3 regions of the Colwellia sp. MB02u-9 genome follow, and region 2 is predicted to be linked to each of the others. Evidence: riboswitches for the same ligand, from Rfam matches in the RefSeq annotation. Region 2 holds a riboswitch; each other region holds the start of a gene.

Region 1 (5,876 bases), on a different contig from region 2:
TAAAAGGTATAAAAAAAAGAGATTAAAAGCGCTAGCGTCGTAGAGTGACTTTTGCAAGGAAGGTCGCTTATAGGTTATTAAAAAAAAGTGCTTTGATTTAAACAACGGTTACTTGGAGTGTGGGTAGCCCAATATATTCAGTGCTTTTAGTGAATTTAAAAGACTTAATCACCATCAAGATAGTCAACTTGGTATTTAATTCTTTTGCTATGTTTACCGCTGATATTTTTTTCTCCCAGCAGTGAAAAACCAATTGTAAATTCGCCTTCGCCATATTTATTTAAAGTAATGATTTTTTGTTTAGGCTGCAGGTTTTCAATCCTGACACCAGGAGTAAGGTACACGACCCCATTGGTTTTGATCTGCAATTTCACCTGTTTATTGGCTTTGCCTTCAACGGTGATAAGCACACCCTCTTCAGGATAAACCTTCAGCCTGCTGCCGTTATAAAGATAGAGGTCTTGTAATTGGGCATTTTTTACGCCGACAATCTCTAGTGAAAAAACCGAAGGTGCAAAAATAAACACTAATAAAAATAAAAATTTGTTCATTGCTTGGTAACCAGGTTAAAAAAGGCAACTATCAAGTTGCCTGAATAATGATTAAGTTTATGCTTAACTTGTAACTTTAGTCACCGTTGTATCAGCGATAGCATCATAATTCACTGAAATGGTAATAATTTCACTAACATCAGCCTCTGTCACATTAGCGGTATCTAGGCCAACATTAAAAGTAAGAGCTTGCGATGTAGTTGTATCCACAAAACCTATTGCTGAACCGGTCGTATCACCAGTTAAAAGAGCCAATGCACCATCAGTTGTAACTGTATAACTAAATGTTTCTAGCGCTTCACCCACGACGGTAGCAATAACCGCTTCAGTTGAAATAACTGAGTCAGTGTAAACATCGCCAAAGTCGATTGTTGCTGTATCTACCGTGACAGAAATGGGTGTTACATAATGAGCAACAACATTTAAGGTATCGCTTACTTGCCCATCTAAGGTCGCAGAATCATTCGCAGCCATTGCTGTTGAAGAGATGGCTAGTATTGATGTTGCTAATAATAATTTTTTCATTTTTATCTCACTTGTATTGCTTTGATGATGAATAAACTGCCTTTTTATCAAAGAAAGCCTATTCGGGGATGTCGTTGTAGGCCACCAGTACCGTAATTGTCGCAGACAAATCGCTGCTCATATCACGGGTACTAAGGTCTACATAAAATTCATGGGCTTGGTCAGCCCCGTTTGCTGTTGCTACATAAGTCATGGTATTTGTTGTATAGCCTGTGTTGGCCGTGCGCGACACTTGTAAAACATTACTGTTGTCGTCATTACTTATTTCGACGGTATAGTCATAGCCACTCTCGGCATTCACCGTAAAATCAACCACTACACTGTCTACCTCGCTATCACGGTACACATCGCCAAAATCAATACTTGTAACAGCAAGCCAGAGCGATATTTCTTTAACCGCCTCACCATTGATATAAAAAGACCCTTCTTCAGCGGCCAAGCAGCTTGAAAAAAGTAATAATATTACAGCGAATTTACGCACTTTTAGCGCAGTTAAAGAACAAAGCTAAATGCTTTAGAAAAATCAATTTTGTCATTGGCAAAAACAATTTCTACATAATCAGTATCTGTATTCATCGCTATCGATTGATTGAGCTTAACCAGCTGCTCGCGATAGAAACCTTTTTTAAAGTTTTCTTCTTTAATCAATGCGTTATTTTGGTAAAACTTAACAGCAATATTAAGAGGATAAGAATAATTCCCCTCATTTTTAAGCTCACCTTGTAATTGATAACCTTCATCGGCTTTTACCATCCGTAAATTTTCAAAATCCATAGCACTTTTAAGTTCACCTTTTCTGGCATAGTAGGGGATCCCTATGTTCATCAACATGGTAACTTGACCAGAATTTTTTCTTGGTGGCAGCTCTTTAAATACCAGTAGCGCAACATATTCTCCATCAGCTAAGTCTTTTTTTATTCTGGGCGCTATCCTTACTTGGATCTGACCTTTAGGTGGTATCAATACTATTTTTGGATAAGCGACCAATTGATCGCCCAAGTAATACTTGGCTTTAGCCCATGGCGGTTTTTCAAAGTCGACCCTAACTCGAACAGGCTTGTTGCTCTGATTGACCAGGGTAGTGTCTTGCGTGACCGGTTGGTCCAGATCTACCCCAAAACTTGTTTGGGTGACCGTAAAGGCACTAAAGCTGCTAATGGAATAAGTGCAAAGTAATAGTGCAATAACACCTTGTAAGTAATTTTTCATATGAATCAAATAATTCCTGCTACATTTTTATCTTTAACGAATTTTACAAAATTCAGGCAAAAAAAATGGCCCTCATAAAGAAGACCATAGATAAAAAAATAGCTCAGGAAACAAAAGTGTTTATCCACTCTCGGCAACTGGCTACCATTTTACAGGCCCTTTAGCTTTGCGTCCCTAGATTTCCCTAGGTTTGCGATTTATTTATAGGTTTGCAATTTATTTACTTTCTAAACAGTACAACGAGATTAGATAACCGCCATAAAAAGCGTTTATCTGATAATGACTTATGTTACATCTCTGTACTGATCGATAATTAAGCTTTGCTATATTATTTATTAGGCTTACCGTATCACAAATATGGTGTATGTTAAAACTAGCTACTTATGATGAATATTCAGACAGTTTAAAACTTGTATTGTACAAGCTCAGTTTATAGTGTCGTTATCGAACCGCTAGTGCTTGTAAACTCATAAAGTAGGCAAGAGAAAGGATTAACACAAAAGTGTCACATCAGAAAAATAAGCGCTCATTTTGAACGCATTTTAAACAATAAAAAATGTCAGGCTGGCGAAGTTAATGTTGGAGAAATAGACTAGTGGCGGGGTAATTAAGCTGATTTTTTGTAAAAATATCTGTTACTTAATTCATGGGAAAATTAGGATAAAAAATAATTATAAAATTTATAATTATTTTTTATCCTAATTTTTAATGAGAGGGTGGTGGAGTCTGTAGAACAAGCAGGTTTTCTCTGCCAATTTAGCCAGGTAAAAATGCAAGGCTATTTGTTCTCATCTATTAAATATTTTTCCTATGTATAATGCAAAAATAGAAAGGGTTATGAATGAGTTGGTATTAATAACACCACAGAAAAAAAATAGCAGCCTTGAAATAAACGCATTACTAATTAAAGGGTTACTTAGGGATGGTGATTTTATCAGAAGAGATAATAGCAATCATTTAATGACCTTAGAAGCTTGCATTACCATAATAAAAATACTGGTGGATGAAATTAATTTAAAAGACAAAAGTGATAGCGATATTAATGTTTTTACGGAATTAACAAACGAAGAAAAAGATTTTTTAAGCTCAGTTTTTTAAGCTCAATTTTTTAAACCACAAAAAAAACCGCATAAATGCGGTTTTTTTATTTGTTCATTGCCTATCAACTTATGTGGTCAGTAAAAGCAACCACTATCTTTTAGCTTATAACTAAGGGTGAGAGCGTAACTTTAAGGTTGATGTCTCTGCATCATAAATCAGCACGCGTTGGTAAGCTGGCAATAAGTAACTTTCAGCGCTGCCATCCGCTATAACCTCTGACCAAAGCTCTACTTGAGCCGCGTTATATTTACTATAAGTAATACCTAAGGTTGGATCAAAACGATAGAAATAACTGTTGTTACCGCTATCTGTGGTGCTGTTAAAGGTTTGCACATTAGCATTGCCTTGAAGTCGGCCGTTGTCAGTGTAGATAGTGCCGTCAAAACTTGCCCATTCGCTGGTGCTATTAGCGCTATAAATCGTCTCACCGTTATCACTCATGGCAAAGCTCGATAAGTTAGTAAAGGCTGCATTGATATAGGCTGGCTCATTTATCACTGATATCGTTTCACTGGCATAAGCGTTATAACTTAGTGCAAAGCGTTCAAGTGAGGTGCTTGCTTGCTTGTAGACCATAAATATATCTGCACTATTGGCGTGGGCAATGGTTGAAACGAAATAGGCATTGTTTTGAAGCCAATATTGGCGCGTTAAATTTAGGTCGGCGTACTCCAACGTTTGTGTGATAACAAGGGGTATTCCAGCAATTATTTTTATCATCAGAGGGCGGTATTCTATGGTGATCTTGTCACTATTTATTTGATTAAACTGATGACTGTTTAAGTCAAATTGATAATGATTAATCCGTGTTTTTTCAAGCCCGTCTTCATCTAAATAAGTTTCGCTATTCGATGCTAACAGCATTGAACCGTCAGGGTGGATCACTAAGTTGGTTAAATCGACATCGACTAATGGTGACCTTGTGGTGTTAATTAACGCGCCAGAAATAACATGATAAGTATTAATTTTATTGCCTTGAGCAATATAAACGTAAGGTCGCATCGGATCTAGCACCAGGCCTGAGGTATTGAAGCTAATATTACTGATATCAAGGTCATTGGCATCATTGACGCCTTTATTGAAGGTGACGTTAATGCGGCCTAATAACGCGGTATCAGCGGTAGTCGGTGATAAGGTTATTACCGCACTATGAACACCGTCAGTCGCTATATTGGCGGGTGTGCCCGTGATAGTCAGTGTGTTGTTGGTGCTGTCAGTTGATAAAGATAACCAGCTAACGTCAGTACTGGCTTGCCAAGCGATATTAGTTTCGCTGTTGGTTAAAATATCAAGGGTATGTACGAGTGTTTGCTCGGTGGCTAAACTATTAAAAGCCAGTGACGGGTAGTTACTACTTAACCTTATGGCATCAATAGCCAGATCAACCGTAATCACTTTTGTGGTGCCACTAGCGGGGTCGTATATCGAGATACTGGCGGTCATTAAGCCCCAACCGGTAATTAAACTAGTATCAATATCAATTAATATTCTCTCGCCATTGTCATCACTTTGCGGTGTTAGTATCAGCCAAGGTGCACTGGCCGTTGCTTGCCAATTAGCAGAAATATTTGACAGTGTCAGTGTTTGTTTTGCTATGGCGCTGTTGCCAAAAGTGGTATTAAAGGCGAGTGTTTCAACCGAGCTTGAAATTTGGCTTAAAGTGATAACATCTATGCTGTCAGCACTGCTTGATGTTAAAACTGCACGGTTATCACCATTGGCAATTAACATTTTGGTGGGTTGATTTTCACCTAGCTCAATACTGTTAGCAAGGGTTTGTTGTTCGTTATAAACATCGATTTTAAAACCAACTTCCGAGTCAAATCTCACATAGTGAGGGCGATCATTAGCACTATGCGCAAGCGCTAAATTAGTCATGGCTGCATTGCTATTTAACACGCCATTGTCGATAAAGGTTGTACCATCAAAACTTATCCATTCACTTGTTGGGCTAATCGTGTAAATATTTTTCTCATCAGCGGTAACATAGAAATCGTTAATTTGCTCGTTTTCACCTAATAATTCAGGTCGATAACTGTGGCTTATTTCTGTGGTGATGGGGTTGCGGCCAAAATCATTCACGTTGACATTTAAGCGCTTTATCGACATTAAATCATCGCTAGTGCTTACGTCTAAGGCGAATAGGGTTTGATTTTGTTCAGCAACATTAAAGGCTTGGGTAAAAAAGGCGTTAGGGCCATCGAAGCCAACACGCATTAGGTTTTCGTCGGCAAATTCTAAAATGGTGGTTGCCACAAAATAGCGACCATTAAGGCGAATAAATTTTATCGGTTCGTTGGTAATATCAACATCAGTTAACTCAACAACGCTCATGTCACTGAGGTTGATTTGATATCTATGTATGCTGATTTCACTGGTGTTTTCATCAATGACGGTAGTTTCGAGCGCTTTTGCTAACATCATGCTAGCATCGGGATGAATAATTAGCTGTTCTAGTAAAGTATCTGCTGGCGCTATAACGGTTGTGGA
Region 2 (5,876 bases):
AAATGTCGAAGTCGTTGAATTATTAGCCTTGAATTATTGGCCTCATATAGCCCCCACAAAGTAGAGCGCCGCCTCAGATAAGACTGTTTGAATCAAAACCGTTCATCATAAACAATATTCAGCGCTGGTTTTAACAACAGCAGAAAGTGCTTGTTTTGAATGCTGAATTATATGAAAACCGTTGAGTAATCGACGATAAACAGCCAACCTTCACTCCCTTAAGAATATAAAATAGATGTCAAGATGGAAAATATGAGGCATGATGTATTTTGATTTTATGAAAAATAATGTCTTATTTTACCTATACACAATCCTGCCCACGCCCACCAAAAGCACTATTTACATTGGACTTGATTAGGGGTTTTTTTCTTCACCTATCAACACGATGAAAAATGTGGAGTTTACTAAATGTCTGATATGCGTACCTGTGAACGTTGTTCTGATTCATATTTTTATAATTATTATAGCGACAACTCTGGCATGCTTTGGAAGTACTGCCATAGTTGTCGCCGCAGCCTTTTGGATCAGGAAGACCGACAAAATCAATCTAGGTTGAATGCGCAATTCAGGTACGCATATGGCTGGGGCTACAATATAGATTTTGAGGTCGCTACATACCGCTATGTCCTGAATGAAGATGGTAGCCTGACATATAGCTGCAAGCCAGATTATGGCTATGATTCTCGAATACGGGACCTTATCATTCAAGGCTTTTTAGCTAGGTTGAAAGACGTAGGGATTATCGGCGCAACAAGCCAATATATGCTTGATATGGCCTATAATGCCGGTGCGGATGGGAACTGTCATGATAGTTTCAGTATTCGACATGAAACCAAAGAATTTGTTTTCTTCTTTACCGCCTACCCAAAAGTACACTTCGTCTTTAACGATGCTGGAGACGTTATTTCTATGATTTATCCGCCATTTCAAGATGCAGATATGAAAGCAGCATATGGCAGAGGATGCGCGGACTATATCAAATTAAATGCAGAAAAATGCCATGCACTTGCTGAGCAGCATCAAAAAGAGGCTCTTTTAGCTAAGACGGCTGAAAAAATACGTGAGCAATATTGGGTTCATGAAGATGCTATAAAGTATTTTACTCGATTAAAATATGTCATTTACGTGCCTTGGACCGCCATTTACTTCATGGCGTTAGCAGGGGTGGTATCCACCTTATCATATGACGTTTCACAGGGCTGGTGGCCTGAAGCATGGCGAGCAATTCAAAAGATATTTTTCTTCATCATTACTTATTTCGCAATGACTATGCCTTCAAATATCATTAACAGCTGGATTAAAGACGCAAACAATGACCTGACCTTAAAAAAACAAGAAGCGCTACTGGCTATTAATGCGGAAGGTAAATATGTGGATTTTGACCATCTTGACGAACTATTCCCAATGCCATTGGACGAAGAGATTAATGCAAAAAAAGAAAATAAAACACTCGTTTTGGTACGTGATATCGCTATCGTATTTGCCGGACTAGAAATTGCAGTTTATATTTACGATGAGTATGTTTCTCCGTTTGTTTTTTAGTCGCTGCTTAAATAATATTTATAAAAATGGCAATTCAACCACTATTAATGGCTAAGTGTTAAAGGTGAGGTTAAGCGCATGATGGATAATTCGTTTTATTTACGCTGATAAAATAACTAAGAATAATCAACAGTCGATTTTTATCTACTTTTAGCACATGGTGGATTTAAAAGTAATGAGCGGTAAATTTACCGACCATTACTTTAACATAAGGTGAATTATTCTTGTCCGGTATACCAATACTTAACAATATCCTCTGCCGGTTTACCGCGGATAGATTGAGAGGTGTTAGGGAAACCTTCAAAATTGGGAGTTAACGTGGGTGAAAGCCAATAACCGGTGTGAATGTCGACGCTGTTAATCATAAAGGTATCTTGCTCTTCGATTGCTTGCATAATGCCTTCTATGCCGACTGATTGCACAGAAAAGTCAGTGACAAAACTTTCTTGAATACAACTGACTTCAGTCCCGTCTTCTAAACTTCCTGGGGTGCAGAAACCATCTTCTTTCCAGCCATTGAGAAAAAAGTCTTCACGACTTTGCACTTGAATAATAAGTGTTATCGGTAATTCTATATTTGACGTACCGTGCCAGCATGGTTGGTTAATATCACCACAATATATTTGCATATGCTGATTGGTCAGTGACTCAAAGGTTTTCTGCTTGATCAGTTCCGTTGTTAGCTTAGCATCTTCTTCGGCGTTAAATTGATTTCCGCAGCACTGTAACGCATTGATTAAAATACTATCTACTCTGGAAAATATTCGTTGATCATTAATTACAGTCCCTATTTGCCCCCAAGTAATCTCACCGTCAAAATTGGCTCTGATATCATCGATAATTTCGGCAAACCGCTCAATATAATATTCTTTTAATTCGTCGGTATGCAAGGTGACCCACATCGCGTTCCAGTCAGCAGAAATACCTTTTATAGCTATTTTTTGGGCATGTTTTGCCTGAATAATCATATTGTTTTGATGGGCATCTAATATGATTTTAAGCTTGTCCAACGTGAGTTTCTCACCTTGCTCAACAATAATATCGCCATCGACATTGTTTTGAGTAAACTGCCAAGAAAAATAAATATCAATGTCGAGCAAACGCGCTTGCTCAACAATATATTCTACATATTTTTTAGGCGTATGATAATTAGCTTCGGCGACTATCCATGGTTCTTGGCTATCGTTCCACTGACCATAATTGTAAACCCAAACCCTTTGTGCACCAGAAGCATTCATTGCTTGTAATGCTTCAAGATACATTAATTTTACATATTCATCTCTGGAACAATTATCGCGTTGAGACTGGGATAGGCCATCATAAATCCAACTAGGGGAGTAGTCTTTAAAACTAATACCTCTGACTATATGGCTAGAAAGTTTACCTCTGGGGGAGGGGGTTTCAAATTTACCCTTATATAATTCAGGGTAGTCAGCAGAATGAGGATTGACGCATGAAGCCGTTACAGGTGACGTGGCTACAGGAGGCGTTGTTACTGGTGGTGGATTTGAGACGGTATCGCTACTATCACCTCCGCCACAGGCACTTAGGAGAAAAATAACAACGAATTGAATAAAATACTTGTTTGAGAAAAACATCCACAACCTCTAATAAATGATGTAATTAATAAATCACAGTAAAGGTTGTAAAAATATCCATATAAATTGCAACCCCACGACCCTATGCAATGCACTTAGGCTGGTAGCTTTGCGTCTATTAATTTTCATTAATAGTTGCCAGTTATTTCACGAGTCTACTGTAAGGTAAGATAAAATCAAGGTGATTTATACTCGTCATTAAAAGTAGTAGCTCTAGCGATTATAGAAATAAAAATTATGGAATAGATTGTTATCAAGGGTTCAATTTCACAGGAGAGGTTGAGCGGATGATCGATGATGTTGATATGTTAGTAGTCGTTAAAATGACAACGAAGCAATAAATGCCGTCAAAATAAACCATAGATAGGCATTCCGTATAGCTTTACCTGAGTTAAACGTATAAGTCTGTCAATATTTAGGAAACTTGTTACAATGCTATTTTTGATTTTAGGTGGTCTATGAATAACAGTAATGAGCCTCTACACGGCGTTAAACTTGAACAGATTCTAACCGAGTTGGAGAAGGAAGTTGGTTGGGATAAGATGGGTGAGTTACTTAATATTCGTTGTTTCACTAATAAACCACGTCTTAAATCAAGTTTAAAATTTCTTCGTACAACCCCTTGGGCGCGCAGTAGAGTTGAAATTTTATACCTAAAAACATTTTGTAGTAAGCATAAAGCAACGGGGAAAGTAATCAGGGGGATACTCTCTCAGAAAACAGCCGTATCAGAAACGACTTCCACCAAGCCCGCCCCCTTTGTTTGGCCAACATAGGACAATTAATAGACGTGATTTAAAGGATTCGACTATCACTGTTTACAGCGCTAATAAGCAAAGCAGTAACGAGATAATCTACCTTTATTTTGTCAGCGCGACTAAAGAGGTCCTATTCAGTATGTTGTTTTTGCGACAGTCCCGAAATTTCAGGGATTGTCTGCCATCGCCAATAAGCCTGCGGGATCAGGTCTTTGATGTATGACCATCGATATTTCCCTTAGCGTTTAACGTTTATGACTGACAAATTATCAGATTAGGATAAAAGTATATATCCTAATCTCGCATAAAAAACAAAGCATTAGAAAATTTATCGCTACGTTATCCCTACATTATAGCTGCTACCTTCCGCTTAACGCCCTGAGATCTTTAAAAAGCAATGCGCCACCATAAACCAAATAAACTCACATAACCTGTTGTGAAGTGAACGAGTTCACCTTGGTCAATCACCATTACTAATGGCGTAACTTGCACACCTAACGAGTTAGCTATGCGATTATTATCGTCGTTAATGACATTAAATTGATAACTTTCTATTTCCATATATTTTTGTAGTGTCTCATTATTACCAGATTGCATGGCAATACTGTAAACAGGGTAATGCTGTGAAATAGTATCTATAGAAGGGCTAACAAAGGAACAAACTGGACACCAAGTCCCCCAAAAGTACACCAAGATGGGTTGTTCAAAACTTAGCTCCTTTAAATTAATGGTTTTATTATAGATTGTCTTTCCTTGTAGATCGGGCAGTGATTGTCGATCAATCCCCCAAGTTCGCCACGTATCTACAGCAAAACTCGTGATGAGAAAAACGATGACAATAAAAGAGATTTGTTTTAACCACGACTTCATTTATTGCCTCTCCTACAAGACTATTTTTTTAATTATTTTCACTTTTCGTTGAGAATAGTTTCCATTAAGACTAACTATTCTAATGTTTTCAATGCGAACTGAAAAGTCGTTAGCAATAAATAATTCTTAAGGCCAAATGGCAATTACTTGGAAGATTTGCTTTAACGGTACTTACGCCACAAAATTGACCTAATTTAGGTACAAAGCCATCATAATAAATAGTCTGCTTCGCCGCTACAGCTGTCATTGAAGGATCCTCTTATTTGTGACAACTCAGTTCAGTAGTAAGGAAATCCTAAATGATTCAATTTGAATTTTTTAAGTGGGATGTTAGTTTTACACAGTTAGTGCTAAAAAATAAAAACGACTTGAAACCTTGATATATGAAACAAAACCTTACAGTCTTTGCAGTTGTGTTGTTAGATTATAGAAAATTAAGTTAATAAGGAATCAGATCATGAATAAAATTTTTTTAATGGCTTTCATTGGAGCGGTGACGTTTTTAGCCGGTAGTGTCTGCGCAAAAGAGGTAAGTCTTGAAACGGGAGAAACATTTCGACAGGGAAACCTCACCGTCACCTGCGGCCTAACCTTAACTGAGGATGTACCGCAGGCGCTCAAAGACTGTCAGTACTGGGACGATTTTAATAAAAAGTGCCTGTTTGAAAAAAAGACTTATACATACAAAAATCTCCAATGCGTTGAAGAATGTCAGTACTGGGAAAAGTTCAACAGCAGCTGTCATTATCAGACTAAGTGTTCTTTCGACTCAGGGCAGAAGTCGTTTGTGCGAACCAGATGCGATAAGTTTGACGACTTCAACAATACTTGTGTGAAAACAAATGATATAAAAATAGTACAATGATACAAGAAAAGACCTAGTTATCGGCATCAATATTTTTTATCAACCTAAAAAATTAATCCAGGGGAAACGTTATCAAGTCTGGGCTATGGCCACGCTGGGTAACTAATATTTCAATGCAATGCTGGTTGACGTATCATGTAGTACTTGATGTTCCTAGGCTGCATTGTTGGTTTTGAGGCCAAATGGACAATATTGGACTCAAACGGCAAAAATCGCTGAGCAATTTAATAAAAGCTGACCATG
Region 3 (5,876 bases), on a different contig from region 2:
CCTATGGACAGGCTTTGACCAACATTTACGCAGCGCTTGCTATGGGCGTAAAGGTAGTCGATAGTGCTATTGCAGGTCTTGGTGGTTGCCCATATGCTAAGGGTGCATCAGGCAATGTCGCCACTGAAGACGTGTTATATATGCTCAATGGCTTAGGTATAAAAACTAATATTGATTTTGACAAATTACTGGCTGCAGGATGGTTTATTAGCGACAAATTAGGCAAGGCGCCGTTATCAAAAGTCTCGATAGCCTATCGTGCAAAATAATCTAAAATATAGACTAAAAAGTTAACTAAAAAGTTACCTGGCGTTGATAGTGAGCATTACCTACATCAGCGAATAAAATATAAATTAAACATTAATATTGAGGAGTAAATAATGGCAGGATTTGACAAAGTAGTGTCAAGCTATGAAGAAGCAATGGCCGGTCTTGAAGACAATATGACCGTAATTGCTGGTGGTTTTGGTTTATGTGGTATTCCTGAAAATTTAATACGCGAAATTCAGCGTAAAGGCACTAAAGGCTTAACCCTGGTTTCAAATAACTGCGGTGTAGACGATTTTGGTCTCGGCATTTTACTGCCTGACCGTCAAATAAAAAAAATTATCGCCTCTTACGTAGGTGAAAATGCTGAGTTCGAACGTCAGATGATGAACGGTGAACTCGAAGTTGAATTAACACCACAAGGCACCTTAGCAGAAAAAATGCGTGCTGGCGGTGCTGGTATTCCGGCTTTCTTTACGGCGACAGGCTATGGCACACCAGTAGCCGAAGGCAAAGAGGAACGTGAATTTGACGGGCGGCATTACATTTTAGAACCGGCAATTAAAGGCGATTTCGCTATTGTAAAAGCGTGGAAAGCCGATCGTTATGGCAACTTAGTGTTTAGAAAAACCGCGCGTAACTTCAATCCTATGGCAGCAACCGCAGGCAAAATAACCGTAGTAGAAGTAGAAGAGATTGTGGAGCCAGGCGAACTAGACCCTGATCACATTCATACGCCGGGCATTTATGTTAATCGCTTAATCTTAGGTACATTCGAAAAACGCATTGAACAGCGCACTGTTCGTAGCGACTCAGAATAATCAGTGTTAGTAAGGAGTAATTTATGGCTTTAACAAGAGAACAACTAGCACAGCGGGTAGCACAAGAATTACAAGACGGTTACTACGTTAACTTAGGTATAGGTATTCCAACCTTAGTGGCAAACTATATTCCCGAAGGGATCGAAGTCATGCTGCAGTCTGAAAACGGCTTACTAGGCATGGGACAATTTCCCACCGAAGCAGAAATTGACGCCGATCTGATCAATGCGGGTAAACAAACAGTGACAATGGCAAAAGGCGCATCAATTTTTGATTCAGCAGAATCATTTGCCATGATCAGAGGCGGTCACGTTGATTTAACCGTTTTAGGCGCCTTTGAGGTTGATGTAAATGGTAATATTGCCTCTTACATGATCCCTGGTAAGTTAATTAAAGGTATGGGCGGTGCGATGGATTTAGTCGCCGGTGCAGACAATATTATTGTGACCATGACCCATGCCTCTAAGCATGGTGTGTCTAAGTTGTTAAGTAATTGTACGCTGCCGTTAACCGGTAAAGGCTGTATTAAAAGGGTATTAACTGATTTAGCTTTTATTGAAATAAAAAATGGTAAGTTTTACTTATTAGAGCGTGCACCTGGCGTGTCAGTCGCAGAAATAATATCATTAACTGAAGGTGAACTTGTTGTTGAAGGCGACGTGCCTGAGATGCAATTATAAAGTGATAACCTGCAGTTGATAATTAATAAAAACATATAAAATAAGGGGCTGCGGTCCCTTTTTGTATTCAGTTTGGCGTTATAATTCGCCGAAGTCCCATCATAGTCATCGCTTATATTGATCTATGAAAAATATTAATATTTAATTAGTTATTACGATTTAAGCTAAAAATGCATTTCACCTGTTGCATTAATTAACTGGTCTTCTCTATACGAAGATCAAAAAGCGAAATACAAGACATTTGTTTGATAACTAGTCGCTCTAATTATTAAGTAAGTAACGCAGTAGAGGGGTGTTTTAACTTGGTAAATAATCAGAAAATTAGTGAGATTGCTATTACCGCCATGCTTCTAACTTGCTCCCCTCTCCACAAAATTCACCAGGTTTAGTAACACAACTTCATACTGCCAAACCGCCCCTAAATATCAACCGTCAAGCAAGGTATTAGTTGCACAAAATAGCTACTGTGGATAACGTCTAGAACCTTTGAATTAACGCTCTACATTTCTATAAAAACATCTTCAAAATCAATAACGTTATAGGTAAAGCTTATAAAATCGCCATTTGTAAAATAATTAAGTCAACTAGGTGTTAAATACCAATAAGTTGTAACCCTTGGGTTGCAATTAACTACGACTTTAGTGATAATTACACTAACAAAGAAAAGGCAAAACACGCGAAAACGTGTTACGCAAAACCACCGGTCTAAGGATAGTACTATCTTTATCTATGACAGCGGAGTCACCGTGTTATTAGGTACATCCTGTGGTTTTTTCTTTTATTAACTCTATTTGTATTATAAAAGGTTATTAAAGTGAAAAAATTATTACTAGTTACTACCATTACTGCTTTAACAATGACGTCTATTGTATCACCGCCAAAAGCGCAAGCTGCTGACATTGCACTAAGTATATGTGAGTATGTTGCTGCAGACGACAAAAGACGTATGCGTTCATTCTTAAAGGCGAATAGATTAAGAATTCGTGATATTTTTTCAGATATTAAGTGTAATGGTCAAAACTTGTTAGAATTTGCTGCTACCAGGGGTTCAGTTGAGATAGGCTCTTTGATGATTGGAAAATTACCAAGAGACGTTGTTTCTGAAAATCTACCCCTTATTCAACATGGGTCGCAACCATTAATCGACGCTGCAAACGAACGTGTTGGTGGTTAGTGGTTTATTTTCCTGTAGACGTTTAACTCAAACTGATAACCATTGAATTAAGTACATGAGAAATTTTTTATTTCAATGACTACAAGTTCAATGGCTATCAGTTAAATGTTTTACTAGTCAATAATTCTTGTGTCATTAAAAGGCTAGCATTTGCTGGCCTTTTTTCTATTAACCTGCACTGGCAAACAAATATTATTCATTTCAACTAGCCACCCTATAGAAAACTGATTAAAATCACGCTCGACTTTAATAACATCGGTTTAATTAATGACGAATAAACGTAGCTACATCAACAGTAATAACGCTTTAGTATTAACCGGTGGAGGCGCACGTGCCGCCTATCAGGTCGGTGTTTTGTCTGCGATAGCTAAATTTATGCCACGCAATCATGGTGTGCCTTTTCCAATTATTTGTGGTACGTCAGCAGGTGCTATCAACTCAACCGCATTAGCTTGTTATGCCTCCTGTTTTCAATTGGCGGTCAAGAAGTTGGAGTGGGTCTGGAAAAATCTCGATCCTGAAAGAATTTATCATACCGATCCCCTACGTGTGTTTAGTCACTTAATCGGTGGGGTTTTAGGTAACTTTCAGGCAGATTATGCCAATAAAAGTGCCCGAAGCTTATTAAACAACGCGCCGCTTAGACAACTGCTTGAAACCGTAGTAGATTTTAGCCGAATAGATACCAATATTAGACGCGGTTATCTCTCCGCAGTATCGGTGACAGCATCAAGTTATTCCAGCGGTGACTCGATTAGTTTTTTTCAATCAGAAGCGTCTATTTCGCCTTGGTTTAGAGCAAAGCGACGGGGCGAGCCTACGCAATTAAACAGCCAACATTTAATGGCATCAGCGGCCATTCCGTTAGTTTTTCCGTCAGAAAGAATACAACGCCATCATTTAGGCGATGGTTCAGTTCACCAGTTGTCTCCGTTAAGTCCTGCCATCCACTTAGGAGCAGAAAAAATATTTATTGTTGGTGTCGAGCAACCAAAAGAGCCGCTTCATGCGGTTGAAAATAACCCACATCCACCAACAACAGCGGCAATCGCAAGTCACTTACTTGATTCTGTTTTTTCAGATACCCTGCAAAGTGATATTGAACGCATGGAGAGGGTTAACAACACCTTATCGCTAATTCCAGATGCAAAGAAAAAAAACATTTCCGGTTTAAAAAACATTGAATCCTATCTGCTTAACCCTAGTCATAACTTTAACAATATTGCGGTGAAATATTACGATAAACTGCCTTTGTCGATTCGACTATTATTACGCAGCATGGGGGTTAGCAATGACGCGGAATCTAGCTTAGTCAGCTACTTATTGTTTGAAAAAAACTATTGTAAGGAGTTAATAAACCTCGGCTTTAATGACGCACTTGAGCAAGAAACTAAAATTCGCCAATTTCTTGATATCTAAGCCATGTTAATTAAAAAGCCTTAAACAAGCTTTTTGCTTTAACAACTGATACTACCGTCAAATAAGCTAATGCCCTTCTTGGACAAAACGTTCAGCTCGCTCTACCCGTCTGGGTTTGCCACGCACAATTAAGGTATCTTGTGATTGTAATATCGTGTCAACGTCAGGCTCTTCGCTTTCAATGTTATTGCGACGTAATGCGACCACAATAACACGGCGATCACCTAGTTTTAATGAAGCAATTGAACGGCCATTAGCAAAAGAATCATCGGCTAATATAATCGCATGCGCAAATTCAATACGGTCAATACTATCAGGGCTCATATCAGTATGTTCGCCTTGAAAGAAGCCATGTAAATGATTGTAGTGGTTCTTACGCTCTTTTTGCACACGGCGAACAATGCGAGAAAAAGGCACGCCTGATAATGACAAAACTTGAGACACTAGCATTAAACTGCCTTCTAGGCTCTCTGGAACCACTTCATTTGCACCCGCCGCATGTAATTCGTCTAACTGATCGTCGTTGCGGGTACGCACTAAAATAGGCACGTTAGGGGATAAAGAACGTACTTTTTGAATAACATCAAGTGATTGTTTATCTTCACCAAAAGCGATAACAACCAGCTTAGCTTTTGATAACTGTGCAGCATGCAACAATTCAGCCTGCCTAGAAGAGCCAAAAAGCACGTTTTCGCCCGCCTCTCTTGCTTTGCTTGTCCGTAAGGGGTCAATATCAATAGCGACAAAGTCGATCGACTCTTGTTTTAAGAAGCGGCTAACGGTTTGTCCAATACGGCCAAAGCCGCAAATAATAACATGATCACTGAGTGTGGTACTTTGAGGTAATTCTTCTAACACTTGGCTGTCCAGTGGCTTTTCACGGCTCAACCAAAGTGCCCAGCCGCGCGCATGACTGATCATATAAGGCGTTATTGCCATACTTAGCACACCCGTACCCAGTAAGATAGATGCTGTGGTTTCAGGTAACACTTCAACTTGGCTAGCTAAAGCAATTAAAACAAAACCAAACTCACCCATTTGCGCCAACATAATACCGGCAGCCCAAGCATCTTTAGAAGACTCTCCAGCCCGTTTTGCTAGTAAAACAATCACCAACACTTTAATCGCCATAAAGCAGACTAACAGCGAAATAATGATCAAAGGAGAGGAAAAAACAACATTGATATTTAGCTTCATGCCAACCGTGACAAAAAACAAACCCAGTAAAATATCACGATAGGGTCTAATGTCAGCTTCAAGCTGATGTTTATATTGGCTCTCTCCTAACATCATACCCGCTAAAAAGGCTCCTAACGCCATCGAAAGGCCGAACCACTGCGTTAATGCTGATGCGACTAAGGTCACCAGTAATGTGGTTAAAACGAATAATTCATCAGTTCTAACTTGAGCAACTAAATTGAATAATCTAGGTAATAACCATTTACCAGCGAATAATAAGAGTGAAACAACAAATACTCCTTTAACTAGTGCAAATAATAACGCCATAATAAAAGA

What was found. Region 2 has a riboswitch for cyclic di-GMP ahead of H4J65_RS01240 (hypothetical protein). Riboswitches for the same ligand answer to the same signal wherever they lie in the genome.
Region 1: linked by a shared signal. The riboswitch ahead of H4J65_RS03420 (molecular chaperone) and the one ahead of H4J65_RS01240 (hypothetical protein) in region 2 are both predicted to bind cyclic di-GMP.
Region 3: linked by a shared signal. The riboswitch ahead of H4J65_RS02420 (DUF3718 domain-containing protein) and the one ahead of H4J65_RS01240 (hypothetical protein) in region 2 are both predicted to bind cyclic di-GMP.

Annotation. Positions count from the first base shown of each region.
Region 1 covers NZ_JACGVF010000069.1:184,818-190,693, forward strand. Annotated here, with positions in the region: gene H4J65_RS03405 (hypothetical protein) at 165-551, opposite strand; gene H4J65_RS03410 (hypothetical protein) at 615-1,076, opposite strand; gene H4J65_RS03415 (hypothetical protein) at 1,135-1,557, opposite strand; gene H4J65_RS03420 (molecular chaperone) at 1,569-2,285, opposite strand; cyclic di-GMP riboswitch class I at 2,415-2,490, opposite strand; gene H4J65_RS03425 (hypothetical protein) at 3,123-3,383, shown strand; gene H4J65_RS03430 (hypothetical protein) at 3,495-5,876, opposite strand, start outside.
Region 2 covers NZ_JACGVF010000063.1:53,723-59,598, reverse strand. Annotated here, with positions in the region: gene H4J65_RS01245 (hypothetical protein) at 409-1,542, shown strand; gene H4J65_RS01240 (hypothetical protein) at 1,761-3,140, opposite strand; cyclic di-GMP riboswitch class I at 3,205-3,290, opposite strand; gene H4J65_RS01235 (VF530 family DNA-binding protein) at 3,599-3,916, shown strand; gene H4J65_RS01230 (protein disulfide oxidoreductase) at 4,286-4,768, opposite strand; gene H4J65_RS01225 (hypothetical protein) at 5,226-5,633, shown strand.
Region 3 covers NZ_JACGVF010000068.1:32,622-38,497, forward strand. Annotated here, with positions in the region: gene H4J65_RS02405 (hydroxymethylglutaryl-CoA lyase) at 1-269, shown strand, start outside; gene H4J65_RS02410 (CoA transferase subunit A) at 381-1,088, shown strand; gene H4J65_RS02415 (3-oxoacid CoA-transferase subunit B) at 1,112-1,768, shown strand; cyclic di-GMP riboswitch class I at 2,425-2,517, shown strand; gene H4J65_RS02420 (DUF3718 domain-containing protein) at 2,625-2,942, shown strand; gene H4J65_RS02425 (patatin-like phospholipase family protein) at 3,210-4,361, shown strand; gene H4J65_RS02430 (cation:proton antiporter) at 4,428-5,876, opposite strand, start outside.